DNA from 3 places in the Clostridium sp. BNL1100 genome. Region 2 is predicted to be linked to each of the others. Evidence: a T-box and tRNA genes for the amino acid it is inferred to sense, from the RefSeq annotation. Region 2 holds a T-box; the other regions hold tRNA genes.
The links. The T-box of region 2 lies ahead of leuS (leucine--tRNA ligase). A T-box ahead of a tRNA ligase gene usually reads a tRNA of that ligase, here a tRNA-Leu.
Positions count from the first base shown of each region.

Region 1: it encodes a tRNA-Leu, which carries the amino acid that the T-box ahead of leuS (leucine--tRNA ligase) is inferred to sense. The anticodon was not compared.
Region 3: it encodes a tRNA-Leu, which carries the amino acid that the T-box ahead of leuS (leucine--tRNA ligase) is inferred to sense. The anticodon was not compared.

Region 1 is NC_016791.1:2,372,192-2,382,486, forward strand. It holds gene CLO1100_RS09850 (putative DNA modification/repair radical SAM protein) at 1-510, shown strand, start outside; gene CLO1100_RS09855 (TIGR03915 family putative DNA repair protein) at 494-1,234, shown strand; gene murD (UDP-N-acetylmuramoyl-L-alanine--D-glutamate ligase) at 1,289-2,686, opposite strand; tRNA gene CLO1100_RS09865 (tRNA-Leu) at 2,783-2,869, shown strand; gene CLO1100_RS09870 (protein-glutamate O-methyltransferase CheR) at 2,921-3,712, opposite strand; gene CLO1100_RS09875 (bifunctional 4-hydroxy-3-methylbut-2-enyl diphosphate reductase/30S ribosomal protein S1) at 3,860-5,878, opposite strand; gene cmk ((d)CMP kinase) at 5,896-6,567, opposite strand; gene aroH (chorismate mutase) at 6,613-6,975, opposite strand; gene CLO1100_RS09890 (HutP family protein) at 7,006-7,425, opposite strand; gene CLO1100_RS09895 (hypothetical protein) at 7,625-8,110, opposite strand; gene CLO1100_RS09900 (NAD(P)/FAD-dependent oxidoreductase) at 8,198-9,424, opposite strand; gene CLO1100_RS09905 (MurR/RpiR family transcriptional regulator) at 9,445-10,295, opposite strand, start outside.
Region 2 is NC_016791.1:4,556,000-4,566,294, reverse strand. It holds gene CLO1100_RS19705 (DEAD/DEAH box helicase) at 1-2,253, opposite strand, end outside; gene CLO1100_RS19700 (ATP-binding protein) at 2,338-3,678, opposite strand; gene CLO1100_RS19695 (accessory gene regulator B family protein) at 3,990-4,556, opposite strand; gene leuS (leucine--tRNA ligase) at 4,696-7,140, opposite strand; T-box leader at 7,199-7,402, opposite strand; gene CLO1100_RS19685 (DUF2304 domain-containing protein) at 7,457-7,801, opposite strand; gene CLO1100_RS19680 (glycosyltransferase family 2 protein) at 7,825-8,535, opposite strand; gene CLO1100_RS19675 (EamA family transporter) at 8,573-8,914, opposite strand; gene CLO1100_RS19670 (mannose-1-phosphate guanylyltransferase) at 9,049-10,122, shown strand; gene CLO1100_RS19665 (O-fucosyltransferase family protein) at 10,149-10,295, shown strand, end outside.
Region 3 is NC_016791.1:1,365,434-1,375,728, reverse strand. It holds gene CLO1100_RS05795 (MFS transporter) at 1-244, shown strand, start outside; gene CLO1100_RS05790 (hypothetical protein) at 279-1,052, opposite strand; gene CLO1100_RS05785 (dynamin family protein) at 1,054-3,672, opposite strand; gene CLO1100_RS05780 (hypothetical protein) at 3,714-5,114, opposite strand; gene CLO1100_RS05775 (hypothetical protein) at 5,158-5,523, opposite strand; tRNA gene CLO1100_RS05770 (tRNA-Leu) at 5,721-5,803, shown strand; gene CLO1100_RS20190 (recombinase family protein) at 5,782-7,254, opposite strand; gene CLO1100_RS05765 (hypothetical protein) at 7,478-7,771, shown strand; gene CLO1100_RS05755 (hypothetical protein) at 8,162-8,434, shown strand; gene CLO1100_RS05750 (hypothetical protein) at 8,793-10,244, shown strand.

The sequences.
Region 1 (10,295 bases), 2.2 Mb from region 2:
GAATTATTAAGCAAAACCAATCCCAATTTTGATCCTGAGCTTGATCCCAAAGCTGACTGGGCTATGAGAAATCTGCATTTGTTTCCGATAGAAGTAAATTCTGCAGAATATGAAATGCTTTTGAGAGTACCGGGAATAGGTGTTAAATCGGCACAAAGGATTATTACTGCAAGAAGGGTTGGCAGACTGACTTTTGACAACTTAAAAAAAATTGGAGTAGTCTTAAAACGTGCAGGCCACTTTTTAACCTGTCAGGGTAAAACATATGATAGTTACAGCTCAAATGAAGCTATTGTAAAAGAATCCTTGATAAGTGCAAAACTTCAACCCAAAAGTAAAAAGTCTGTTTTAGGACAGATGTCATTATTCTCACTAGTAAATGATAGCGGAGCTGATGAAAACATCTCAGAGTTTCTTCTAACAGACTCTCCTTCAAATAACCGGCAATGGCTTAGTTTTTACAATCAACCACAAGACGGGAGGCTTTTGTTAAGTGATATACATTTATGACGGAACATGGGATTGCTTTTTGACAGCAATTCATCATTATTATTATGACAAACAGGATGTTTCAAAAATTGAATCGAGCCTTTGCTATATACCAAATCTTATTGACGAATACAGAACCATAACTACTGATATTATAAAGGCTAAGGCCGTAGAAGAAGCAATACTGCGCAAGATTTCAGCGGAAAGTCTTGAAAATCTTCAAAGATGTTTCTTTTCGGAGATCGAAGGGCGTGAAATGTGGATTTTAAAATATATTCGTCTTGGGTTTAAAATTGGTATACGCATAGACAGTATGCTTGGAGATAAAACCGTTTTAGATGTATTGATTCCTGCCAGAAAAGTAGGAATGGAGTGTCATAGAATGCTTGGACTGCTACGTTTCGAGCTTTTGGAAGGTGGCATTTATTATGCAAAAATCCAACCGGACCATAATATAATTTCTTTTATATCTCCTCACTTTAAGAACCGTTTTGCAGATCAGAACTGGATAATACATGATACAAAACGAAAAATTGCTTCTTTGTACAACACAAAAAAAATGCTTCTTTCCTATATGGATCTTTCCAATATCCCTGAACTTCATGCAGATGAACTCAAATTCCAGGCTCTCTGGAAAAATTATTATAAGCATATAGCAATCAAGAATAAAATAAATCCAAAATTACAAAAGAATTTTATGCCTAAACGTTATTGGAAAAACCTTACGGAGAAGAAACCTGATTAAATATCCATAATATTGAGTAAAGAGGCCGTTGAAACAGCCCCTTTAAATTTCAAACTATTTAAGCTTATTAACCAATTCTTTAAACACATTTCCACGGTGTTCAAAATTTTTAAACATATCAAAGCTCGTGCTTGCAGGCGACAAAATTATACAGTCACCGGATTTTGCCTGTTCATACGCTTTTTCAACAACTTCTTCATAACTGTCGCAATGAATTATTTTTATTTCATTTTCCATGTCCCTTTGCTGTAGATAATTCTTATATGCTTCCTCGATTCTTGAAGCAGTAGCACCTATCAGCAACAGGCACTTTACCTTCTCAGCAATAATTTCACCGATTGAATCATACGGTATTCCCTTATCCTTCCCTCCGGCAATAAGAATTACTTTATTCTTAAAAGTTTTTAATGCCGCTATTGTTCTTGAAGGGCTGCTGTCGATAGAACTGTTATAGAATTTTACCCCACTAAGCTCCCTTACCAATTCTATTCTATGTTCAACACCATTAAATGTAGTTGCAATCTTTGCGATGGTCTCAGGTTTTACATACTCTATAGTTGCTGCAGTTGCAGCCATATAATTCTCTATATTATGAACTCCTGGAATCTTAATTTTGTCACCTTCTATAATTTCGGTGCTGACGTTTCCGTTTTTCACCATTATTTTGCCGTCTTGATATACAACACCTTCATTAAGGTCGTTCAATCTTGAAAAGTAAACATATTTACCTCGAGCCTCATAATTAAAACTCTTTGTAATTTCGTTGTCATAATTGAGAATAAGCTTGTCATTTTCTTTCTGATTAATAAAAATGTTCTTTTTTGCATCAATGTACTCTTGCAATGACTTATGAACATCAAGGTGATTAGGAGTTATGTTTGTAACAACAGCAACCGACGGACAGTCTTTAATGGTCATTAGTTGAAAACTACTTAATTCCAATACTACCTTGTCAGTTTCTTCAACATCATCTATTTTGCTCAGTAGTGGTGTCCCTATATTTCCGCCAAGCCAGCAATTATAACCTTCCTCTGAAAGTATTTTATAAATCAAGGTTGTAGTAGTTGTTTTTCCATCGCTTCCGGTTACTGCAAAGACCTGTGCCGGACATAATTTTAAAAAAACTTCCATTTCTGATGTAAGTTCAGCACCATTCTCTACTGCCTGAACAAGTTCCGGTAGATCGGGTCTCATACCCGGTGTACGGAATATCAAATCAAATCCGTTTAACTTGGAAAGATAATCAGACCCAATACTATATTTAACAGGCAATCCTTTCAATTCAGTGAAAGCATCTGCAAGTTTTTCTTCTGGTGATTTATCAAATGCAGTTACATCTACCCCAAAATTTATGAGATATTTAATCAAAGGAATATTACTTATACCTATTCCCATAACCGCAACCTTTTTATTTATAACGTCTTTCTTGAACTGTTCCAGCTTATTATTCATAATTACCTCCGTTATTCTCCATATTTCACATAAAATAAATATTGCCTATTGAAAAAACAAAAAACATATAGTAAAATACTAATGCAGTTAAGTCGTGCGGATATGGCGGAATTGGCAGACGCGCATGGTTCAGGTCCATGTGAAAGCAATTTCATGCAGGTTCAACTCCTGTTATCCGCACCAAAAGAGTTTGAATATTAAATTTCAAACTCTTTTTTTATTTCTATCATTACTTTAAACCTGATAATTAAAATTATCTGAGTCCTTTATATAGAAAAATGTCTTCAGTGATTTAAAATTGTACTTATTTGCCATTATGAGCTGTTCCGTACTTCCTACAAAAAGCACACCTTGATGATTTAATGCCATATTAAATTTTTTGTATATTTCGGTTTTTGCTTCCTCTGTAAAGTATATTAACACGTTCCTGCAAACTATTAAATCAATGTTGGTGGGATAAGGTTCTCTTAAGAGATTGTGCTGCTTGAACTCAACACAATTCTTTACTTCATCCTTTATTTTATAGCTTTCACCCAAAACTGTAAAATACTTGTTTTTAAACTCCTGTGGTAAATTCTCGACACTTTTAGCATTATATATACCAGTTTTTGCCTTTTCTATGGCTCCCATGTCTATATCTGTTGCAAGTATCTTTATAGAGCTAAGAGGCATAAGTTTATTGAGTACCATAACAAGGGTATATGGTTCATCTCCTGTAGAACATGCGGCACTCCATATTGTCAGCTTCTTTTTTTTGCTCAGCAAAAGTGGAAAAATTTCTTTCTCCAAAACAGACCATTGGTCCGGATTTCTGTAAAACTCAGACACATTTATCGTAAGGTAATTTATAAATTCCTTGAACAATTCCTTATTATCTTTTAATGCCTGCACGTAATCCTTGTATGTATTATAATTATTCTTTCTTATAAGAGCATCGATTCTTCTTTTCATTTGCTTTTCTTTGTAGAGAGTGAGATTTATCTTAGTCATTTTGAAAATTTCTTCTTTAAAGCCTTCGTAATCCATATGAACCTCCTCATTGGTTTATTATTACGTTTTTTATACAATATTATATTCAGAATGAGGTATGATGATGTTTTTACACTTAAATAAAGGATGTACCAAATGTACATCCTTTATTATAATTATTTAAAATGAAAAGTATAATCAAAATTATCCTTTAACGCTCTCACCAATTGTGTTGGTCATATCTTCAACATGTTCTTTTGGAAGTTCTTCCTCTTCAGTTGCTGAAAGGCCTTCTTCCTTTTTTGCTCCTACAGGATCAATTGGGTTTACTTCCTTTATGCTAAGACTGATTTTCTTTGTTTCCGCATCAAATTCAATTATCTTTGCGTCAACCTGCTGACCAACTGTCAAAGCATCACCCGGCTTACCTAAGCGAACTGATGAAATCTGGGAGATATGAACCAATCCGTCAATTCCTTCTTCGAGTTCAACAAATGCACCGAATGGTACAAGTCTTACAACCTTACCTGTTACTACATTACCTACCTGATATTTTTCTACGGCCTTAGCCCATGGGTTGTCTGCTTGTTTCTTGTAGCCAAGTGAAATACGCTTCTTTTCCTTGTCAAAATCCAGTACGGAAACAATTATCTCATCTCCAACCTTAACAACCTCAGACGGATGCTTTATCTTGCTCCATGAAAGTTCACTAAGGTGTACAAGCCCGTCTACTCCGCCGATATCTACAAAAGCACCGAAGTCCATAAGGCTCTTTACCTGACCTTTGTATGTCTTACCTATTTCAATATTATTCCATATCACACTGGATGCAGCTTCCTTATTCTTTTCAATTAAAGATCTTGCTGAACCCACAACTTTTCTTTTCTGCTTATTTACTTCTATAATCTCAACCTGTAAAATCTGTTTTACAAATTCAGAAAGATCCTTAACGAATCTGTCACTGATTTGTGAAGCAGGAATAAATACTCTAACACCACTGGCATTACCAATTACACCGCCGTTAACCTTTTCAGTAACCCTAACTTTTACAGGCTGCTTGTTCTCAAATGCACTTTCAATTACATCCCATCCTTTAACGGCATCAACCCTCTTCTTGCTCAGAAGAACGTTACCTTCACCATCGTTTACCCTTACTACAAAAACGTCAATCTCGTCCCCAACTTTAAGTGATTTTTCAGGATTAAAGTCCGGATCATCAGAAAACTCCTGCATTGGAATGATTCCGTCTGATTTATACCCCATGTCAATAAATACTTCATTATGGTTATATCCAATAATTTTACCTTTTGTAATCTGACCCGTAGTCAAAGTTACGAGTGAGCTTTCAAAAGCATCAGCAAAGCTCATTTCCAAATCCTGTCTATTTAATTCACTCATTTTATGAATAACCTCCTTGATTACCCAGTCAGGTGTTGACGCCCCTGCAGTAATACCAATTTTTTTAATTTTTTTTATATCAACCGGTGGAATATCATCGGCTGTTTGTACTTTAAATGTATTATCACAATTTGCCTTGCAAATTTGATAAAGTTTATTGGTATTGGAACTGTTATTTCCGCCAATAACCAACACCATGTCAACCATTTTTGAAATTTTTTCTGCTTCAGTTTGTCTTTTGTCTGTCGCATTACATATTGTATCAAATTTTAAAACATTTTCAAACCTTTTATTTAATCTAAGTATAATTTTTTCCCATTTATCACGAATAAATGTAGTTTGAGCAACAATACATATCTTTTTTTTGATATCGGGCAGATCATTAACATTATCCTCATCTTCAATGATAAAGGCACTATTATTGCACCATCCGTTTATCCCTATTATCTCAGGATGGGTCTTATCGCCTGCTATAATTATCTGGTAACCTTCCCTATATTTCTTGTTGACCAAGCCATGTATTTTTTCCACATAAGGACACGAAGCGTCTACTACCTCAAGTCCACGGATTTTCAATCTTTCAATTACCTGTGGGCCTACACCATGAGCTCGTATGACCACCTTTGCAGGAGCCTCCGCCTCTTCCGGATTGTTTATTGTGGTAACTCCGTATTTTGTAAGTTTTTGTACTACCTGATCATTATGAATTATAGGTCCAAGTGTATATATTTTATGTTCTGATTTTGTCGCCAAATCAGATACTATTTTAACCGCATTATTTACTCCAAAGCAAAACCCGGCGGTATTTGCGATAACCAGTTCCATTAAATCGACCTCACAATTTATATGTTTGCATAATTCTTATAGAAGTAGAGTATTCTCTCAGCTACTTCCTCTATTGTCATGGAAGTAGAATCTATCTCAACAGCATCCGGTACTTTTTTGAGGGGGGCAAAAGCTCTTGACATGTCGTTATTGTCCCTATTTCGCATATCTTCTCTGACTTCATCTAAATTAACCTGTTGACCTTTCAAAACAAGTTCTTCATATCTCCGCTTAGCTCTCTCATCAATATCTGCATTTAAAAATATTTTAAGATTTGCCTGGGGCAGTACATATGAACCTATATCCCTGCCATCCATAACAACATCTTTCTCATCTGCGATCTTCCTTTGAAGTTCAACCATTTTAAGTCTTACTTCTTTAATAGCTGCAACACTTGCAGCACCTGCAGATACTTCCCCTGTTCTTATATCCTCTGAAACATCACGACCATCCAAGAAAATCTTCTGGGCATTGTCATTATGTGTAATGGCTATATTTATATTTTCAATTATCCTGATTATATCTTCCCTGGATTTAGTATCAACACCACTTTCTATTGCCTTCAACGCCACTGCCCTGTACATTGCTCCCGTATCAAGGTATATAAAGCCAAGCTCGGCTGAAACCTTTTTGGCAATTGTACTTTTTCCGGCACCTGCCGGACCATCTATTGCTATGCTCTTTGGCATTCTTATCATTCCGTTTCTTGTATTGTATTTATCTTACGTCTGCTACTACTTAACTAAGTCGGGCCTTAATACCTGAGCCCCTTTAAGATATACATGATTAATTTCGATGTTACTCTTTTCAGTATTAATGTGTATCAGCACTCGTATGCATTTTCCCAGACTGCCCGGAACGTTTATTTCGTTTGTACACATAAGAGGAATATCGTTCCAACCTATTTGTCTTGCAGCTACTGCCGGAAAAGTTGCATTCAAATCATGTGTAACCGTAAATATTGCACTTATTATATCTGTATTTTCTAAAGAATTTCTTTCTATAATTTCCACAAGAAGCTCTTTTGTTCCTTCCAAAATTAACTCTTTTGTATTTTCTGATACCGTTATTGCCCCTCTTACCGCTCTTACAGCCATTAGTCTCTCCTTAAAAATGGTATTTTAAATCTATACAACTCTATGTCCAAGTCCTATTGAAACCTCGTTTAAATTCAAGAGACCTATACCGAAAAACACGGCAACACTTACATGATCCTTATACCTAGCTATTCCGATTTTCCCTCCGACATTCAAGCCTATTGCCTTTGGCATTATCTGCGATATGGCCTCTCTTGTTGCACCTGCTACGGCACCCTGCTCTGCATGACTTTCGCTAATTACTCCTTCACGTTTTGACGATACAACTGCTCTCTCCACAATCTTCATAACTGATGAAATAAACTCACCACCATAGTCAACAGCAGCAGTGTTTATGCCTGATTGCAGAAATTCTTGCTGAAGCTTCTTCTCAGTTGTCCTGTCATTGGTTAGTGCAATTCTTATTGCTGCACTTGCTATTTCTTTGCTTCCAAATTCTTCATTAGCCATATTAACCTCCGCTAGCCATAGTGCGACTACTAATAATTATTATATATTTTTACTCATATTCAACTCAAAAGAACGATGATTGTAACATTTATTACCTTATTAGGAGTTTTAAGTCAACAAAAACCTATACAGTTAAATTATATAGGTTTTTCTATTATAAAACAATAATTAAGTTAATTTTGTCAAAGACATAAACCAATTAATTAAACTGGATTTTAACCAATTTCTTAATATTACGTTCAATATTTGCAATTGCATTTATACACTTATTGTTTATGTTTGATGAAGCATTTTGCACCTTGATAATGTGGCTTATCTGGCTTTCGCTGCCGTCAATCTCTATGACATCTCCATCGTTCACATTAATGGGGATTTCTATCTTGTCAAATACTGCAACCTGTTCACCATTCACCAGTATCTTGGCCTGCGGATCAGGCTCTTCATCAATCAGCTCCAAAGTCACCTTTCCTCTTCCATAGAGGTATTCGTCACTTCCAAGAGGTATTCCCACAGACTTATCCATAATATTCAGACGAACCCGTACTGAAGGCACTGACAGGACGATCTGAACAGATATAAGTACTATAAAAAATATAATACAAGTCCGAAACAATATCTTTTCTAATGATGATGTTTTATCTGTTTGAGTAACTTTATCATTGTTCCTTTTCAAGTTAATTTTCATATACCAAGCCTCAATTTGTTTATTTACTGTTAATATGTACAAACTTTCGGCCAAATACACATAATTTCCCAAAATTGATTATAACTTTTAGCAATTTAACCCTGCAAGGTAGCCTGTTGAAAAGGCAATTGTAAGATTAAAGCCGCCTGTGTATGCGTCAACGTCAATTACTTCACCAGCCATAAATAAACCGCTTATTTTTTTTGATTCCATGGTTGAGGGATTTATTTCACTTGTTTTTATTCCACCAGCTGTGACTATGGCTTCCTTAATTGGCCTTGCACCGATGATAGTAATTTTAAGGCTTTTTAGCAGTGTGACAAGTCTTTTTCTTTCTTCTTTTGTAATTTGATGTACAGGTTTCTCAGGATTGATTTCAGATAACTTTATTATAACGGGAATGAACTTTTGAGGCAGTAGATCATCCAGTGAATTTTTATATTGTTTTCTTGAATATTTGTCAAAATCCCTCTGAACTCTCTCATCTAGTTTTTCCAAAGTCAATGCGGGTTTTAAATCCAAAAAGAGAGCTACATTTTTAAAATCATAAGAGAGTAAATGTCTACTTGCACTCAGAATTACCGGCCCTGACACTCCAAAATGAGTGAAAATCATTTCACCAAAGTCGTTATATATCTCCCTACCGTTTCTGTTTTTAAATGAAACAAAAACATTTTTAAGGGAAAGTCCTTGTAAATCTCTAATCCAATCTTCCTGTGTAATAAGAGGTACGAGGGATGGTTTTAACGGAGTTATGGTGTGGCCCAGCTTTCTCACCATTTCATATCCGTCCCCGGTTGAGCCTGTTCCCGGATAAGACATTCCGCCTACCGCAAGTATAACCGATTCAGCCTCAACAGTGCTTCCATCAGCAAGGCGAACTCCGGTCACTTTATTGTCTTGGGCAAGAATTTCAGTAGCTGTCGCTTCTGTATTTATTTTAACACCATTTGATTTAAGGAAATCCAAAAGCGTGTTCAATACATCTCTGGAAGAATCTGATTCAGGAAAAACCCTTCCACCTCGTTCTACTTTGGTACGAAGTCCCTTTTGATTGAAAAAATCAATTAAATCCTGATTTGAAAACGTATAAAAAGCCGAGTAAAGGAAGTTCCCATTCCCCGGCGTATTTTCTATCAAACCTTCAACATCAGTATCATTAGTAATATTACATCTGCCTTTACCTGATATTAAAAGTTTTTTGCCAAGCCTGCTGTTTTTCTCCAATAAAATAACGTCCCGTCCTCTTCCGGCTGCAATTCCTGCAGCCATTATTCCTGCCGGGCCGCCTCCAATTACTATTACTTTACCCATATGTGTCCTTTCAACGTAAATTACAGTTTTTCATCATGATATTCGTCTTTTTCGTATACCTCATATTCATCCCATATCTTTTCAAGCTTTTCAAAGGTATTGTAGACATCATTTTTCCTTCTCATACCTACTGCTACTATTAATGCATTTATAAGGCTTAAAGGAGCAACAAGTGAATCTACGAAGGAAGCCATATCGCTTCTGGCCAATAAATACTGGTTGGCAGCCTGTGCAACCGGCGAATCTGCACTGTCAGTAATGGCAATTGTGTTAACCCCCTGGTCTTTTGCAAACTGTAATGCCTTTATAGTTCTTTTAGAGTAACGTGGATAACTAATCCCAATAACAACGTCCCCAGGCTGTGCTTTTATGATTTGTTCAAACATTTCGCTGACACTTGTGGTATGAACAAGTCTTATATTATCAAATATCAAATTGAAGTAGAAACCAAGAAAACTTGCAAGAGGAGCAGAACTTCTTACCCCAAGAATGAATATCCTTTTTGCTCCCAATATGGTTTCAACTATTTCATTGAAATTGTTTGTGTCCATTTGTTCAAGTGTTAATTTTATTTTATCCATATCAGATTGCAATACACTCTTTAGTATATTGTCTTCATTGAGCCTATTCGATGATACCTCTATTCGCTGTACTGAAGTAAGCTTGCTTTTTATAAGCTCCTGAAGGACCTTCTGAAGCTTAGGATACCCATCAAATCCCAATTCTATAGCAAATCTTACTACAGTGGATTCACTCACGCCTACTATTTCTCCAAGCTTGGCTGCAGTAACAAATGCAGCCTTGTCATAATGGTTTGTTATATAGTTGGCTATAAGTTTCTGACCCTTACTGAAATCATTATATTTCTGTT
Region 2 (10,295 bases):
CGATCCGGGGTTTTTAATATGCTGAGCTTCGTCCAGTATGCAATATCTGAACAAATAATCTTTGTAGTTGTCAACATCACGTCTGATAAGGGCATAAGATGTGACTATTATATCCGAGTTCACAGCAGTTTTTATTAGTTCCTCACGTTCTGCTTTGTTTCCGACAACAGCAGTTATTTTCAAATCCGGTGCAAATTTGTCAACTTCCGAACACCAGTTGTAGATAAGAGAGGTAGGAACAATTACTATAGATGTTCCGGGGCCTGAAACATTTTTATCATACTGGAGCAGGGTAATAACCTGCAAGGTTTTTCCCAAACCCATATCATCAGCAAGAATTCCTCCGAGCCCGTATATCGACAGAGTTTTAAGCCATTTAAATCCAAGCTTCTGATAATTTCTTAGAGTTCCTTTAAGGGTTTCGGGAATTTGAAATTCAGTCTCGGAAGGTTCATGAATATCATGAACTAAATCTTTAAAGGCCTTATTACGTTCAAAGAACTTCATTCCGGTTTCCTTGAGCATACCATCTATAAAAAAAGCTCTGTACATGGGAAGTTGAACCAGCTCACTATCTAAATCCTCCATTGTAAGCTCAAGCTGATCGATTATTTCAGACATAGTTAAAAGTCCCTCTGAATCAAGGGGCAGAAAAGCTCCGTTTTTCAAGCGGAAATATTTCTTTTTTTCTCTTACGTTCTGAAATATAGACGATAGCTCATCACGGCCTACACCTTCCATATCAAAGCTGAATTCCAGAAAATTGTTCATTGTATTCAGTCTCAAAAAACCAGAAAATGAAGGTAGCCTTTTTATGGTCATTGCTTTAAAGCTATCTGAATAGAAAATCTGCGTATATTCCTGTAGTTTAGGAACAATTGTATTTACAAAATCAAATATCTTTTCTTCCTCATCAAGATATATTCTATTACCGTTAACCTTAAAATCGCTTTCGCCCAGTATGTCCACAATGATACCCTCTTTTTCCATGTCCCGAACGAGAATTTTACCCATAGGGACCTGATCTCCAAAGGCAGAGAAAGGATTGATTATACGATCACCATATTTGAATTTAACATCAGCAGTTATTATATCTTCAAATTTGTCCAGATAAATTTCAGGCTCAAAGTCCACTCGCTGTACCATTTCCTGAACATTTTCATCTATGTATACCCGCCCTGTTTTTTCAACATAAGGAAGTACCTCTGAAAAGAAACGTTCCTTATCCTTTTCTATGAAGGTTATTCGATTAATATTCTCCTGCTGCATATAGGTAAAAAAGGGTTTAAAGTAGTCACGTTGGGCTGCTGATACCCTGTATATAGCTTCACCGTATAAAAAATATTCAGAATCAGAGGTTATCTGGTAAAGAGGCAATTTGGTATCTATATTCAAATCTATGGATGAGGCGTTTCCGGTCAATGTAAATTCCAAGGGGATATCCTCATTTTGTATTATAACATTCTGAACTTTAATGTTATTGTGTATTACATTAAAAGGAGTATCGCGCAAAATCTGTAGAAGCCTTTTAAGAGCTGCTTCGGAGAGGAAAATATCTTTATCTATAAAGGTACTGTACTTACTCGACTCACCCGTAAAATAATGTAATAAATTCTCATTTTGCCATATTTCTTGAAGATATGAAATAACAGGCTTGTCATTTTCCTTAAAGTCGTATATAACAGGGTCAAAGGTAAAGCCTTTCCCAAAGACAATCTCATTACCGGTTTTAAGGCTTTCCAACATCTGTCGTATATTTCTGACCACATAAAGTCTGTCAGTACCTATGCGAAGAGATAGAGAGGCAATAGGCCCTTTTTTAGGAATTGAGAACCTTCTGCTAATAAATTCAAGATTAAATTCGACGTTAATTGTAAGCTTTACACCTGAACCTTTATCTGAAAAAAATTGAAAAATATCTTTTGCTGCTTTCTTTTGAACAGTAGAATTAAAAAAACCCTGTTCATCCTTTTCCTTAATTAAGAAAAGAACTGCGGCAATGTGCTTGCACCCTTTTCCTGTCTTTTCACAATCCGAACAGGTACATGAAAAATCAGTGAGTTCACCGGACTTGGCAAACCGCACCTGTACATTGTACGGGTGAGTTCCCAAAACTGTTGCGTCAAACAACAGCATTTCTTGATTAAAGGACAAGGATTTGATACGCTTATCCCTGAAATAGTCCATGCCCTTCTTGTATCTCATTGGCGTAGACAAATAATAAATAGTGTCTTTAGAAATTTTAAACATCATTTTCTCCAAAGTATAATAAAATAAGCTATCATATTATTATAACCAATTTGAAGAAGAATGTGTAGTTTTTGCATAAATAACTCGCTAACTTACCTGGCTATTTACTTTAAGAGTTATCAGAAATTCTGTGATTTCTTCGTCGCTGTTAATATGGATACTGCCCCCGCATTTATCTATCTGCGCTTGTACGATACTAAGTCCGAATCCCCGTTTTTTGGATGCATTGTCTTTGGTAGAATAACCTGCACTAAAAATTTTCTTAATATTTGCTTCGGGAATCATAGGGCCGTTGTTGGAAATAGACATATAGTAAATATTATTCTCTATATATGTCTCAAGACGTATAAACTTTTTTTCCCTATCTATCCCTAAGATAGATTCATAGGCATTGTCTATTATATTAGATATAACAGTAACAGCGGTATCCTCGTCTATTACTGCACTTGATAAGGGTTCTTCAAAGTCAACAAGAACTTCTATATCTTTCTTTAGAGCGTTATTATATTTTACACTGATAATAGCGTCAACAAAGTCGTTACCTGAACATACATTTATATTCATGGTCTCGCTGTTATTAGCATAATTGTTTATATATTGCTTGACCTTATCGCTTAAATCAGGTCTGTTTAGGGTACAAAGGCCGTATATAGTATTTAAATGGTTCTTATATTCGTGTCTTTCTTTAGCCACCATTTCGTTAAAGGAAATCAACTGATAAACATTATCTTTTTTCAGTTCATTTGCATATTGTAGAATCTCAAGCTTTGAACCTTCTCGAAAGGCAGAAAGCATTGCAATAATCAAAACGATATATATAACAAAGGTAAAAATATTGTAAAGAAGGAAGTTTTGAGGGTCTTTGGAAATATAAATATTTGTTCCTACCAGAAAGAATAGAACAGCAAAAATCATGATAAGAGTCTGCTTGTATCTGGACTGATAGGGATTTCCGTCTTTTAACCAGGAAAGCCCGTTATAGGACTTATATAATATAAATACAATAGTACTTTCAATCAGCTTTGTTATAATACCTAAAACCGCCAGTAATAATTTATTGTCAATAAGTACAGACATTGGTTTGCCTATCACACTCATACATGTCAAACCAATGAGACTCTCTATAATAGCCATTACTAAAGAAATAATAAGAACTTTGACTACACTTTTAAAAAGAGTTCCGTTAAGCATATAATTAAGTATAAAACATGTAAGGGATGCTATTAAAACTGAATGCAACCCTGATGGCAAAAACTTGGTAATCCAGTATGTATATATTGTATAAATCGTTACAAACCAGGCAATCCTAGTATAATTCTTTTTTATTAATTGCCGCTGTCCCGACAGGAGATAAAAGGCTATTATGAAAATAAAGCCCTCGATAACAGTTAAAAATAATTCATTTGCAAGATACACTGAGATTAACACACCCTTCCGGAGGAACATTCCGACACAACAAAAAACCTTAAACAAAAACAGAACTCTAATAATTGGAGTGTAACTCTAACTATTAGAGTAAATTTTTTACAGGTTAAGATTATTTTAAGTTAATTTTCAGGTTGATACAACCAAAATATTTTAGAAGCTGCACCGGTAATCAAGCCTGTTACTATTAATGAAACTTTCCCAATTGATCTTAATAAATTTTTTTTCATCAGAATCACTCCTTAAAAAAATTTAATTCTCAACTTAATATTCTAACATTCTACAGAAAAAGTCAATATATTTTACAAAAAATATTACAATTTATACTTATATTTGATAATTAGTAGTTGATATACAGATAATGAATAAACTTCTATGACAGACCAACTGATTATATTAGATGGCATAAAGAAAAAGTCTGAAAGTAGAAGTAAAATACTAATTACTACTGCAGCAGTCCTTGTTTTCTTTCGGCCCTCTTGCCTTTGACTTTCATTGACGGGTGCAATTAAAAAACCAAGGATTGGAAGAAATACAGTAAGTGTTAATTGTAAATAGTAGGGAATTATAACTGTTTTACCTGCAAATATAGCTATGACCATTGTTATAAATGACATTATAATACATACAATTTCATTTTTAAAATGGTAGCCACCAAGAAAGGGACGAAGCAGCAGGAAAGCAAGAAAAGCACATAGAAATTCTTTTGTTAATGAAAGCACGGTAAAAATAAGCAAATATAGAATAGTTTTATACAAATCCGAGAAAATACACACCAGCCCGTAACGAATGTTTTTAATCTCTACTTCCGAGTACTGTTGATTCCTTGTGATAGCATCAGCCAATTTGTATGCAAGCTTTCTATAAAAAGTTATATTCATAAAAATGTCTCCATTGACGTTTGTGCAATTTAATATTAGCATATTGCGATATGAAATTACAATAATTGTGAAAAATATACAAAAAGAGACAATCCCTGTAAGATTGTCCCTTTTTATATTTTTCTATAATACTATAAGTTTATTTTGCAACTATATTAACAAGCCGTCCTTTTACTACTATTACTTTCTTTATTTCTTTACCATCCAAGAACGGCTTTATTTTTTCATCAGCCAAAGCAACAGCTTCCGCTTCACTGTTATCAGCGTCGGCAGCAACTTCTATTTTACCCCTGACTGTACCGTTAATCTGGACTGCCAGTTCTATAGTGTCTTTAACTAATGCATTTTCGTCAAATTCAGGCCAATTCTGATTGAATATAGAATACTCATAGCCCAGTTGTTCCCACATTTCCTCGGCAAAGTGTGGGGCAAAAGGAGAGACAAGTTTTACTAAGTCTTTAATGGTATCCTCAAATAGCTGTATATTCTTAACTTTAACCTCTGCATCATACTTGTAAAGAGCATTTACCAGTTCCATACAACGCGACATTGCAGTGTTGAACTGGAATCTGTCGGTATCCTGTGTAGCGCCCTTTATAGCAGTATGACGGACATAGTTCAGCTCCTTGTCATCCTTGTCCATATCAGTCCTGGAAGCCTTTGCCTTTTGCTCTGCAAGGCTTTCAACAAGCCTTTCTATTCTGCTCGCAAATCTTGAAATAGCTTTTATGCCGTCATCGCTCCATGGCCCGCCATCAACATAATTGAATCCAAAGCCAAGGTACATTCTGAATATATCGGAACCGTACTTTCTCACATAATCATCAGGAGAAATGGTATTTCCTCTGGATTTACTCATTCTATTCCCATCCGGGCCAAGTATTGTACCCTGATGTACAAGTGACAGGAATGGTTCGTCAAAATTGAGGAAGCCCAAATCTCTCAGTGCTTTAGTTATAAATCTCGCATAGAGCAGATGCATTGCGGCATGTTCTGCACCGCCTACATACTTGTCAACGGGAAGCATCTTGTTTATCCATTCGGTGTCAAACGGCTTATCATTATTCTGGCTATCAGGGTATCTGAGATAGTACCATGACGAGCAAACAAATGTATCCAGTGTATCAGGGTCTCTCTTAGCCGGAGCACCACATTTAGGACAAACGGTATTCATAAATTCCTCACTCTTTTTTAGAGGCGATTCCCCGTCAGGCTTAAACTCCACATTGTAAGGAAGAGAAACCGGAAGACTTTCTTCGGGTACCGCTACTTCGCCGCAATGTTCACAATAAACTATAGGAATAGGAGCACCCCAGTACCTTTGTCTTGAAACAAGCCAGTCCCTCAACCTGTAGTTTATCTTCAGACTGCCTTTACCATCAACTTCCAGCTTCTTTATTATAGCCGTTCTTGCCTCAGCAGAAGGAACACCGTCAAATTCTGCACTATTGACCAGAACACCGTAATCACAGTAGGGAAGCTCGTCATTTGAACCGTCAGCACTCTTTATAACCCTCTTAATAGTCAGGCTATATTTCTTTGCAAATTCGAAGTCACGTTCATCATGTGACGGAACAGCCATTACACACCCGGTACCATAGCTTGCAAGAACATAGTCAGCAATCCATACAGGTACTTTTTCTCCTGTTATCGGGTGAATAGCGTAGCTTCCCGTAAATACACCGGTTTTTTCCTTTGTTGTTGAAAGCCTTTCTATTTCAGTCTGCTTTTTGGTATCGTTTTTATACTTTTCAACAGCTTCAGCGTATTCAGGTTTTGTTATTTTTTCAACTATTGGATTTTCAGGAGCCAGAACAACATATGTTACACCGTAAAGGGTATCGGCTCTGGTGGTAAATACCTGAAACTCAATATCTGTGTCATCAACTTTAAAGGATATTTCAGCACCTTCTGAACGTCCTATCCAGTTTGTCTGTATCTTTTTTGTTTTTTCAGGCCAGTCAATGGTATCCAGCTTGTCTAGAAGTTCCTGAGCGTAAGAGGTTATCTTAAAGAACCACTGAGTAAGATCACGCTTTGTTACTTCTGAATCACACCTTTCGCAGCACCCGTCAACAACCTGCTCGTTTGCAAGAACGGTATTGCATTTCGGGCACCAGTTAACAGGTGCATTTTTTCTATAAGCAAGACCGGACTTATATAATTGTAGGAACAGCCACTGTGTCCATTTGTAATAGTCGGGCATACAGGTTTTTATTTCATAATCCCAATCAAAGGTAGCACCCATTTCCTTGAGCTGGCCTTCCATTGTCTCTATATTTTTCAGAGTAGAGTCCTGAGGGTGAATACCCGTTTTTATTGCATAATTTTCTGCGGGAAGTCCGAAAGCGTCAAATCCCATTGGGTGGAAAACATTATATCCCTGCATTCTTTTCATTCTGGCCCAGGAATCAGTTAAACCGTAATTGTACCAATGTCCTACATGAAGGTTAGCACCTGATGGATATGAAAACATCTCCAGACAGTATAGTTTCTTATCTGTGTTTTCGGAATCGAACTTGTAGATATCTGTTTCTTCCCACTTTTTTTGCCACTTTCTATCTATATCTGCTGAGTATGGCATTTAATCAACTCCTTTATTTTATTTAATATCAATAACTTATAAAAACCCGTCTCTTAGTAAAAGAGACGGGTTAATCCGCGGTACCACTCTTGTTAGCCCTGAAGGCTCACTCAAAAGTCCTGTAACGAAAGACCTACGGCTGAATTTTATATCAGCGGCTCCACGGCGAGTTCAAAGAACGTAGTCAGCTACAATTCCACCAAGTATGCAGCTCTCTTTAGTGACCAAATTTTCTTTTACTACTCCGCTTCATAACTTTAATAAGTAATTAATCAATTTACAATCTATATTAGATTATCATAATAGTTTGATTATTTCAACTTTTTTCACGGTTTTGGTTCTCCATTAGGGCAATGTACTGTGCCATATTTTTAACCTTGTTGGTCTGTTTGGAAATGGTTATGGTAAGGTTAAGATTTATACCCAGCTCAAATAGAATAAGTACCAGAAATACTGCATTTGCAGGTTCGATTATACCTATAAGGTTTGCAAACCAATCAGGGATGACAGGGAAAGCAGCAATAATTATAAACATTATAGAGGATACAATCCAAAGAATACTGTACTTGAGTTCCAACTTTGTTTTCTGAACCATTTTGAGTATTGATGTAAGTAAAATAAAACCTATAAGAAGAATACTTATCTGTAACCGTAAGTTCATATTTTTACCTTCCGTAAGAAAATTTAATTGGAAAACCGTCTTATACGAGGTCTCATGCGGCTTAAAATTATAGCCAATGTAACCTTGACCATATAGTAAACGGAGAGAGACCTGTTTATTGAAGAATTTCCCCGGGCCCTTTTCTTCATTTCTACAGGTACTTCAGTTATTTTTAATTTTTTTTGTTTTAAAATCATTATAGATTCAGGCTCGGGATAGTCCTGAGGGTAGTTTTTTGAAAACAGTTCAATAATTTTTCTGTTGCAGGCTCTGAAGCCGGAAGTTGAGTCCGTCACTCCCGACCCTGATAATAGCCATATCAAAAAACGAAAGTACTTTATACCCAACCTTCTGATAAAGGTAGACTGGTAGCCCCTTTTATCCAAAAATCTGGAGCCAATAACCATGTCTGAGTTTCCTTCTTCCAGAATATTAATCATTTCAGGGATAAAAGATGCCTTGTGCTGGCCGTCGCCGTCAAACTGTACAACTATATCGTAGCCTTTTTCAAATGCGTATTTATAGCCGGTTTGTACAGCTCCGCCTATACCTATGTTAAAAGGAAGATTAATATGTGGAATGTGATTTTCACGCAATATTAAACCTGTTTTGTCCGCTGACCCGTCATTTATAACCATGTAATGATACCCTGAGGCATTTTGCTCTATATCATTTATGACATCAAGAATATTATCCTGTTCATTGTAAGCAGGTATTATTATTATACTTTTCATTTATTCCTCCGAAGCCGGTATTCATGCCAAATTTATTTTACCCTCTGGCTATATAAAATACTCCTGCCAGAATGAGTATAGTACCAAAAATTTTACGGAGGTCGATATTCTCCTTAAAAATAAAAAATCCAACGAAGAGGCTTAGTGCATAAGCTACGCTATTGAGGGGGTATGCAGTTGAAAACGGTAGCTTGGAAAGTACATATAACCACAAAACCGTAGAGACACCGTAGACAAAAACCCCAGCAAGTATTAGTGGGTTCAGCAGAAGCCTTAAACTGTAGCCCTCCATTCTTTCAAGCCCAATTTTCCACAGTGTCTGTCCGAACACAGTAAGTCCTGAATTTAAAATTGCTAATAATATATATTTACCCTGCATGTATGCCGTCCCATATATATAGAATTTTCTATGTAAATTGTATTATGTCCTGAAGCTTATATAGAAATACGTATGAACATATCCAAGGTAATTTACATAAAATAGATTATAATAACATTTTTGGAGATATAAAGATGGAAAAATTTGTCGTTATTATGGCAGGAGGCTCAGGAACAAGACTATGGCCGCTGTCAAAAGAAAAAAAGCCTAAGCAGTTTATATCTGTTGATGACGGCGAATGTATGCTGGTTCAGACAATTAACCGTGTATGCCGGAGCATTCCACCATCCAATTGCTTTATTGTAACAAATCAAAGTCTTGTAGAATTGACCAAAGAAGTTGTCAAGGACATAATTCCACATTCAAATATAATTTCAGAGCCCCAGAAGAAGAACACTGCTGCATGTATTGCATATACAGCAATGCTTCTTGATAAAAAACTGGGAGAAGCAGTACTGTGTTTTGTACCGGCTGACGGATATGTTAAAGATCAGCAGGGTTATACTGAAACAATAAATCTTGCGTTTAGGGCGGCGGAGGAAAAGGATAGTCTTGTTGTAATAGGAATTAACCCCTCATATCCCTCTACTGCCTATGGATATATAAAAATAGATAAGGAGGCAGGCTCAGAAGAACAAATTCTTAAAGTTATCAGATTTACTGAAAAACCAAACGAAGAGACAGCCCGAACAATGCTTGAATCAGGTGATTACTTGTGGAACGGAGGTATTTTGGCAGGAAAATCAAAGACAATAATTAATCAAATTAAACAAAATATTCCCCAATACTTTATATCAATCACAAATGCAATTATACATGAAGGGAGTGAAAATTTTAACACATATATTGATAATGCATATAATGAAATACAGGATATTTCATTTGACAATGCTGTACTTGAAAAAAGCAAAGATATTTGTGTAATAAGGGCTTCCTTCGACTGGGATGATATAGGGAGTATTGATACATTGTCGGGAACTCTGCAAAAAGATAAGGACAGTAACTCTTGGAAGGGCGACTATATAGCTCTGGAAACTACCGATTCAGTAATTTATGCTGATGGAATACTTATTGCAGTAATAGGCCTGGACAATATGATAGTTGCGGGCACAAATGAGGCCGTTATTGTTTGTCCCAGAGGAAGAGCGCAGGAAGTCAAAGGCCTGGTTGAAATAATTAAAAAGAATGGATACGATAATTTTTTGTAACAGCCTGGTATGTGGAGGGTTTTAAATTGAAGCAGGATAAATTCTTACTTATCAATACAACAGGAGATGGATTTTGGTATGACATGCATCATACGCTTTCTCATCTTTTGCTTGCAGAGATTACACAAAGGATTCCTGTTATTTATTGGGGAAGCAAGAGTATGTACAGCACA
Region 3 (10,295 bases), 1.4 Mb from region 2:
TCCTTTTTCTTCTGCCAGCTTCAACATTATTAGTCTCCGGCATCAGGATGATTTGCGTCTTGAATATATTATCAACAAAGAGATCATTCTTAATATCGGAAGAATTGTAAGCCTGCTAATACTCATAGGTTTGCTGTGGCTTGTAAAATATGACCGGAGCCTTAATTATTTTTTGCTGTTCATAAGCTGTACCCAACTCATATCTCTGTATTTTTTACGAAAAATGAAAGTCTGGAGGATGTAAACTTTTGAAATGGAATACATCCTCCACGAAATTCCTATCTTTCATATACCTCGGTAGTACCATATGCAGCGTTTGAAACCCTTGGAGAGAATTCTTCAATCTGCAATCCATCCTGACATAGCTGTTTAAATGCATTATAGCGAGACTGACCGTCTGCGGACTGCAACAAACCACTATAGTTTTTTTCTAAAACTAATTTAATCAGGTATACATCCAAACCACTTGATTGTGTCGGGCTGTTAGTTTCATTAAACCATTTTATTATCCTTGAGTTTTTGAATTGATTGGTATTTCCTACCCATAAGTATCTGGTCGCCTTGTACAACTCATCACAGACTTCCTCTGAAAGATGCATATTCTCTTTCAAGGTATTCAAGCAGCTTTCGTTGCCTGCTCTAAGAACAAGAATCAATATATTTTCTTCCGATATACTGGAAGACTTATAAACATTAGCAATTTTCTCTTTTCTTTCAAGGGGCATTTCCCTTTGGTTATTGTTATATTTTCTTTGAAAGATAAAAATCATAGATATACCCACTATAGCCAGCCCTGCAATAAAAAGGCCCTTCATTCTTAATCCTCCTTTCTTCTTATTCAAAGGTATATATAAAGGCTCAAACAGTTTAGAGAAATAATCGGTGCATTTATCAATTATTTTTCTGCCATCCTCATCGAATGTGTTAAAATGGGGAATAATGTCAGTTAATCTGTTGACTGCGCATTTTAAGCTATCTTTTTCATTTTCACAATAATCACATTGTTTAAGAAATTCTTTCTCCCAAGTTTTAATATCATCGCCTATTTTCATCTTAAACCCCGTTCCCGTCAACGGCAACTTCCTTAATACTTTTGGATACCGCAGATGCATTATTGGCTTGAAGTAAAATTTTATTCCATCTTCCGACTTCCTCTTCATGCTTTTGCTCGCTCATGCTTATTTTCGATTTTATTGTATCGTTTACGGTAGTTATAAGAGTATTTATTGAAATTGAAAATGCATCGGAATAACTGTTCAACTGTTCAGCCATCCATTCAAACATATACTTCCAGAATAATTCTTTAGCATTGGTCAAGCCATAGTCCCATTTCTGTTTCAAGGCTACACCATTAGGAAAATAATAAATATTTCCCATTTCATCAACATACTCAACATAGCTTTCAGTGCTACTGCTTCCGCAAAATGAACCTTGCTTGATCCGTGTCTTCCACACTGTTTTTTTACCTATACTAACTTCTTCTTCCGGAGGTTTTGAAGCAAACTCAAAAATTCCGTCAGGCAAAGACAGTTCATTAATATCTACAGCTTGAAGAATATTCTCAATTGTTTCAGTGATTTCAAGATCATTAATCCCCAGCTTTTTCCTGCATATTTCTGCTATCTCGTCTATATGCCCCTGAATCATATTTTTTAGTGGAAGAACCAACTCATGTGAATACGATTGGAGCAGTAGTCCCGCTCTTGTAGAAAGTGCTTTGTTTATTGCTACATCTAAAAAATCATAGCGTTCCATATATTTCTGAATTTCTTCGGTTTTATTTGCAGATTTCATAACAAAGTGATTGTTAACTACCTCCTTGTCCCTGAGTCCGCCAAGTATAATTCTGCTGACATAATCATATGCCCTTGCAAGTCGGGACGACACTTCGGCAGGAAGAAAATCCATTTTTCCCAGCACTTCATCGTATGTATCATTATTTATAATGGAATCCCCGATAATTTGTATTATTCCCAGCCTCAATTCATCCGTTAGATGTGCAACCGAGTCAAACATATTGGAAAAATCATCAATGCTTCCGAATATTTCTTCATGGTCATTAACAAACTGTTCTGCATCATATGTTCCTTTTCCCTCATTTATCTTCCTTGTTATTTCCTGAAGATTTTCCTGAAACTCCTGCTTTTTTTCACCTATCCTCCCAGGTGAAATTACAATTTCCTCCTTTAAGGACATAACCTCAGACTTGACTTTGTCTATTCTGTTCCTCTCCTCTTCGGGGATATCCTTGCTTTCGTACTCTGCCAGTTCATCCAATATTGAATTCAAGTCACTTTTTATACTATTGGCCGCTTCTTCACTATCACAACCTATAAGCTCGGCTTTTAGTCTTACAGTACCCAGATAATAATTTACAAGTCTCAGCTTTGATTTTGTAACTCTTATGCTCCCAAGAGTTTTTAAGGTACTGTGGAGAGCACAGAATATTTTAAATAATTCGCATATTGCAGGCATTATAATCAACTGTGAAAAACTGTTATTAAGCCTCTCCTGTATTCTCTCAGACAGCAGGTTTCCGTTACTGCATTCGTATGTATAATCAAGGAGCTTTCTAAAATCCTCTTCCTTTAAATCATGACCGTGCTTTACACTGCTTCTTAATTCGGCAAGCCACTTTTCAAGTTCTTCATTATTTGCATTGCTGTCATATATATCATAGCAATCCTTCATCAAGCTTTTGAGAAACCATTTGTAGTTATATTTTAGAGCATCATTGGGATATTGAGGCTCCTTGTTCTTATCTTTATGTGAAACAGGCCCCCAAGCACACTGTGCATAGAACAGGGGAAGTGCGGTAAACGGTATTATCTCAGGTTCGTTTTTCAGGGATAATACTTCCCTGATCTCTTTTTTAAGATTACATATATTTAAATCAAGCTCTACATCTGTCTCATTTCTTAAATCGACCCTGTTAAGCAGAAAAATTATTGAATCATGTCTGCCTCCCAAGAAATTAACAATATCCTTTAGTTCTCCCAGAAGCTTTTTACGATTCTCATCATCCGTATGGCTATAGTCCATCGCCACAAGACAAAGGGACCTTGTCAGCATCTCCTGTATAACACTCAGATTTTCCTTATCTCCACTGTTTTTCAGACCGGGCAGGTCTACAAGCTCAACGCATATATCTTCGGGAAGGTTAAGCATTTCAGGTGACGAACCTATAAGCAAAGGCCCTTTTGAGTAAATCCTCGGAGGTGCAGAATTTTTTCTATTATCAAAATATGTTTTCATTGTGTCACTATTAATGTTATATGCCTCTTCATCTGAAATATCCTGCTTAATTTGTCCGGTCTTCCACCTTGCATTTTTTGTTTTTTCTATATAAAGAGACCGTTTGTTAGAATTTTTCAAAACCAGAATTCCGGCACTTTTTTCACCTGAATCTATGGGTGCTACCATTTTTCCGGCCAATGCATTTGTAAGTGTTGATTTTCCCGACGAAGTAGTGCCTATAGTAGCAATAGAAAGAACGGGATTTTTTATCCTTTCCATGGCACGTTTGTGTTCTTCAAAAAAACTTTTGAATTGTGAAGTAACCAGCTCATCGCCTAAAAAGTCTTCCTTGTATTCATTAAAAAGGACTGTCATACCATTACCCAAATCCTCTAAAAGTTTCTGAGTTGACTTTAGTTTCTCGCTGTTATACATTAACATTCCTCCTTATCTCTTTTTCCAAATTCTCATACAAGTCACTGTAGTGGATAGGCTGGGTGATGAATAGACTTTAGTACCGAATTTATCCTATCCAAAAAGCTTCTGTCCAAATTTGATACATTTTCTCTCAAGAGTTTATCAAGACTTTCATCCAGACTGCTGATATTTTGGATTTTTGCCTTTGTCAAGGAATTACAATTACCATATGTAAACAGATTTATCCCCCTGCTTAGCAGAGGCTTTACGTACTTGTTGACTTCTTCGTAAGTAGCTCCCATATTGGCTAACGCATTTGCTGTATCAGCATAAATATCCGGGAGAACTGAGCTATAATTATCTATTTGCTCAATTTCCGAAAGCAATGATATATAAAAATCTCCTATAGAACATCGTATCATTTCCGCCCCCGGTATGCTTCCGACCAGCAAAGGAAGTTTGGGAACAGTTCCATATTCCACCAGATGATATGCGTCGGCATACATCCCTGCGCAACAGGAAAAAATACCAGATACCTGCTCAGAAATCTTCTCTTTAACAGCATCCCTTATTTCATCTGTTTCTGATAATTGTGAATACAACTGTTGAATCATTTGCTTTTTATCCTCACCCTGATCACTAAGCTTATCAATCATTTTAATAATCTTTATGTTATTATTTAGTTTTTCAGAATAAAACCCTTCTGATTTTATTCCCAACTCCTGAATTAGCTCCATACTCTTTTTACTTTCTTCATATAAAGCATTAAGATACAGGGGTTTAATATTAATCCTTCCGAACTCAACTCCCACAGGAAGGTTTACCTTTTCACCCAACCCCCATGACCATATTTTCAGAATTATTGTTTGTCCGTCATTAACGAATTCAGGTGTAAAAACTAAAACAGGCTGGCCTTGAAGCCCTGAAAACAAGTAATTTATTGATGCATCGTTAGAAGGTGAATCCTCCCTCCAACTCCCTATATCTGATATTACCGGGTGAGTGCTTACGCTATTATAATGTGTTATAAGAAATGAAGACAGATTTCCATTTATATTTTTTGCAATAGGATGGTCTTTATCTTTTAACGACGTTATTATCCTGCATGGGATTACTTCTTTACCGTCAATACTGCAACCTTCAAAGGGTGTAGTAAGAGCAAAGTGCATATCAAAAGGTTCTCTTAAAGGCCAGCAGTTGGAATAAAAGGTTTTTTGCTTCCACTCTTCCATACGCATTTCAAATTGTGTCCTTGCTTCCGTCAACCTGAACTGATGATCAATCAGCTGTATCTTGCTTTTATTCTCAAAACTAATGGCTGCTTCTTCCTTTTTCTTCTGTATTTCCTTTTGCTCTTTACCTGTAAAAAAGTCGTATGACTTCTTTGCTACGGAGGAAATTGCTCGGGTTGCCAGCCTTGATACAACCAAAACGAGTATATCATCTACCCCAAATGCCATAGTATTACCTCCTCGTATTATAAATCTCTTTAATTAGTTATTATTACCAATGGTCACTGTAGCTGTGTCCGCAATTACTGCACGTATTACCGGATATGCTCTCAAAATGCTGGCAGTTGCAAAGATAACGCATACATTTTCCATATCCGTGGAAACTTGGACTATTTGAAGATTGCTGTTTTATTATACTGTGTTTAGAATACCCACTTGAATTTTCTCCCATATCAGTATCTTCAGTTTCCTGATCTTCATCATCTTCTTTGTCAGCTCCGTCATCATCATTGTCATCATCTTCTGAATCTTTATTTTCATCAACTATATCCTCTGTGTCATAATGAGTGTCACTCTGTTGGTCATCGACGTGGTCATCGTAATCGTAATCATCTTCATCCCAAAAACCGTTACTCATTTGCATTACCTCCAATCAATAAACATTATTAGAATAATTATATATTAATTATATTTATTTAGGTACCATGTATTTCATTTTTTTTAAATAAATGTAACTTAGTTAATATTTTGTCATTGAATATGACTCTATACAAAAATTTATTTAATATTCTGTTGACAAAACTATCAAATCTATTTATAATAGGAACTGCTCGTGCGGATGTGGCGGAATTGGCAGACGCGCTGGATTTAGGTTCCAGTGGGCGACCGTGGGGGTTCAAGTCCCTTCATCCGCACCAATAGTATCTAAACAATAGCTGAAAGTGATTTTATCATTTTCGGCTATTGTTATTTTATGAATGAACTTTTTAACTATCGGCTTGCATTCATCAATATTGCCTTTTTCAAGTATATTTTTATATTTAATCAAGCTACTTTTTATTTCATCAGGTGTAAACAAAACCATGTCCTGACTGTTTTTTGCACAAGCCAATTCAAATAACGTATCTTTTTTTGCCTGTTCTAATGTCTGAAGTTTTTCTTCAAGAGCAGATGACGAAATTCCTTTCATTATTACATTAACGATATTGTTTATCTCTCGTTCAAATTGGCTTACAACAGATTTCAGTTTATTTATCTCTGCTTCTGATTCGTTATATTTTTTGGCTGAGTATTCATTAAGTTTTTGAGCATACTCGTTTATCGACTCATCAGAAAAAATTTTTGTGATAAGAGTATTTAACACTTTTTGTTCAATAGATTCCTTTTTTACTTTATTTCTGCATTTTTTACAAAGATAATAAGAATAAATTTTTTTCTGATTATTTTTTGTCCTATGCCCTCCCATATTTGAGCTACAGGATTCACACTCAACTAATCCTGTCAGCAAATAAGTATCTACAGCTTTAAATTGGGCTTTGTGTTTACTATTAATTTTTCTTTCTTGAGCAGTATTCCATGTATTTAAGTCAATGATTTGGGGGATAACATTTTCCACTATTATAATCTGCTCTTCAGGTTTAGTTTTATGACCATTGCGCTGTCCAGGAATCCTTGAAACCGCTTTGTTATATTCCATAATTCCAATATATTTCTTATTTGAAAGTATTGAGTACAAGCTATTCTTTCCAAATGGCACATTAAACTTAGTTTTGTATCCTTTTAAATTAAGTTCATTTAGTAAATCTCCATAAGAATACCCATTTGCATATAGTTCAAATATTTTCCTGACAATTACAGCTTCTTGCTCATTGATGACATACTTTTTATCTATAATATCATAACCCAATGGTGCAAACCCACCGGTAAACTCTCCGTGATATGCTTTTGTTTTAAGACCTTTCATAACTTCATTTGCAAGGTTTTCGGAATAATATTCGGCAAAACTCTCTAAAATGCCCTCCATTAAACGACCTTCTGGACTATCTGAAATAGGCTGAGCAACATAATATAATTTAATGCCCAACCTCTTCAGTTGTGCTTTATATATCGCTGAATCATATCTATTTCTTGCAAATCTATCAATTTTGTGAAGAATAATTGCATTAAATATGCCTTTTTTGGCATCGGATATCATTTGCTGAAATGCGGGTCTATCATCAGTCTTTCCAGACTTTTCTTCGTCAATATAACTATGAACTAAATCTATATTACTATCTCTGCAGTACTTCTTTATTTCCCTTAATTGAGCCTCAATACTATCTTCGTTTTGATTATCTGAAGAATATCTTGCATATGCAACGGCTTTCATTTGTATCCTCCCATACTTTAGCTTCTAGCTTAATATTATAATATTTCTTAATTAAGAGTTATTAATAAATATTTTACTACATTCACCAAAAAATGTAATCTGTAAAAACACTAAAGTAAAATGCTTAAAATTGTTATTAATATTTAAATAAAAGCTATTGATAAAAGCAAAGCTAAAACATATAATGATATCAAACATATGTTCTATATTAGGAGTGAATAAGATGCCGTTTGGTTTTGAAAGAAAACAATATGAAGAGCAACTTAAATCTGAGGATAATTTAGAGAAACTATACCTTGAAGTTAATGCAACCTACTTGCTAGATGGGAGCATTAGACCGATTTCATTTATTTGGGAAGATGATCAAAAATATGTAATTTCTAAAGTAATAGACTGCACACCCGGTCAAAGCTTAAAGAACTACACGGCTGGACTAAAATATAAATGCCAAGTAGGTAATAAAAACTTCTCTCTTTTTTTTGAAACAGATACTACACGTTGGTATATACTTAAATAAATAAAATTCATTTATTGTTTTATTTTGTAATATATTGTATAATTTTATTATCATTTCTTGATTCACATCAAAAAATTGAAAATTTCTTGATTACACAAAAGACGAGCTTCGGCTCGTTTTTTGTTTGTGGTTTCAGGCAATTGCGAAGTGAATAAGCAACCAAAAACTGCATACTTGTGAAAATATGCAGCAAATTTAAGTTGATATAGAAACCTTGCGAATAAAGTAAGTTGATTTTTGGAAACTGAATAGTGCGGTACTTGTTGCAACATAAATACTATTCACCAAATTTAAAACCAAATATAGTATAATTATATTGGTTTTATGTATTAATGCCAATGTTTGAAATTGCGAAGCAAAGATTATTCATATAATGGAAAGGTGTGTATTATGTCACATAGCAAACTGAAAAAGCCAGACTTTTCAATATATCTTAATAAATGGAATCCGTCGGCTAAAAAATATATTAATATCTGCAATATTTGTGGTAGTCAAGGCTACAGTCCTGTAATTTTAGCGGAGGATTTTTATTACAGAGAACCAAATATCCACACAGAAAATAGGGCTATATATAAAGAATTAACAAGGACGCTTAAGCCATTACCGTTGGATAGCATGGGCAGGTGTGAAATCTGTAATAAAATACAAGAACAAACAACATGATTATGACATATTAGTCTTATAATCATAATTAAAAGCTATTGCGATATATGCATCGACTATATATATTTTGAATATCCTGCAGAAGATAGGTACAATACTATTTCTTTGAACCATAATATAAAAAATTTTCTCTCCCAGTTCAGATAAAATTCTTACTATTTTCTTCTCTATTTAACCGACCATATCCTTTATTACATGTGTAATAAAGGATATGAAGTTGTAAAAAAGCAAAAACATAACATTGTTAATCTAAACTATATAAACATTAAATAATCCCCATTATTTAGAAAATGTGGTATTATTTTTATATATTAAGTAATTGTATTAAAGCCATAGAAAAAAAGAAAGGAACATCTTAATGACGACAATACCAGAATTATTAGAATTATTGGATTTTGGACAAGTAGATTCTGAATCTGAGTCTAACTTAGATCGTAAATTCTTAAAAACAACTGATTTTGAAAAATTCATTAAAACTAATATTGTTTTGATTAAAGGAGTTAAGGGATCTGGGAAAAGTGCTTTATTTGAAATGTTTTCTAAATATGAAGCTCAAACAAGAAAATTAGCTGGAAATTATATAGATAATGTAATTTTTGTTACCGGTACTGGATTTAAAGATTTAAAAGAATTAAAAACTGATGATATGGAAAAGTTAATGAGACAGCCTAATTTTGATTTTGATAATACGTGGCAATTATATATAGCTATAAAAGTAGCAATCAAGTTAGGTGAATTAGGATATAGCTCTGGTGAAAATTTATCAGAGTTTTTAAAACAAGCTGGGTATCTGGTAGATGTCAGAGTTCTTCCGCTAATTAAATCTTTATGGAAATTAATATTTGGTGTACCTCCTAAGGGAATAGATATTGAATACAAAGGTGTAAAATTTAAAATTGGTGGTAAGACTCAAATTGATACTCAAGATATTTTAGCAGAAATAAATGATCTTTTGATACAAGAAAATAAAGAAGTGTGGGTTCTTTTTGATAAGATTGATGAGTTATTTTCTAACGATTATAATAAAAGGAAACAATGTATTGAAAGTTTATTTAGAGTCAATTCACAGTTTTCACAATACTCTAAAATAAAATTAAAAATTTTTCTAAGAAATGATATCTGGAATACACTTCATTTTGTAAATAAAGACCATGTTGAAGGAAAAACAATAGAATTAACTTGGGATAACAAATCTCTTATGGCACTACTACTTAAAAGAGTTTGTTCACAAGCAGATATTCTTGAATTTATAAGTAACAAGAGCGGAATCTCTCAAAACGATATACTAAATAGTGTTAATTTGGGAAAAGCTTTTTGTACTCTTTTTCAAGAACAAGTCTATAAAGGTAAGGGTGAAGCTAATATTGTTGATTGGATGATAGCAAGAATTACAGATGGTTTAGGCGGAAAATATCCTAGGGACCTTATCAACTTTGGAAACATATCAAAAGAAATTCAAATAAAAGATTATCAGCCTGATAATAATTATTTAATATCAGGACTGGCTGTAAGAGATGCATATTATAAGGTATCCGAAATTAAGTTTTCTACATATCTAAGTGAATTCCCGTCCCTTCAAAAACATTTTGATAGATTTAAAGGTTGTACAATTTCAAAATTCGATAGAAGTGACTTAATAAAAATGATGTCCGGATTGGATCCATCTGATGATGATATGATACAACAATTATATGAAATTGGTATTATTCAACCACTTCCACTTAAAATTAAGTCTACAAGTGCCAAAAAGTTTGAAATACCTAGGTTATTTAGATCTGGTTTAGGTTTAGTCCTACGAGGTAGACCATAATACACATTGCTTATGCGAACAATATAAATATTATTATCAGGAACTTTCTCA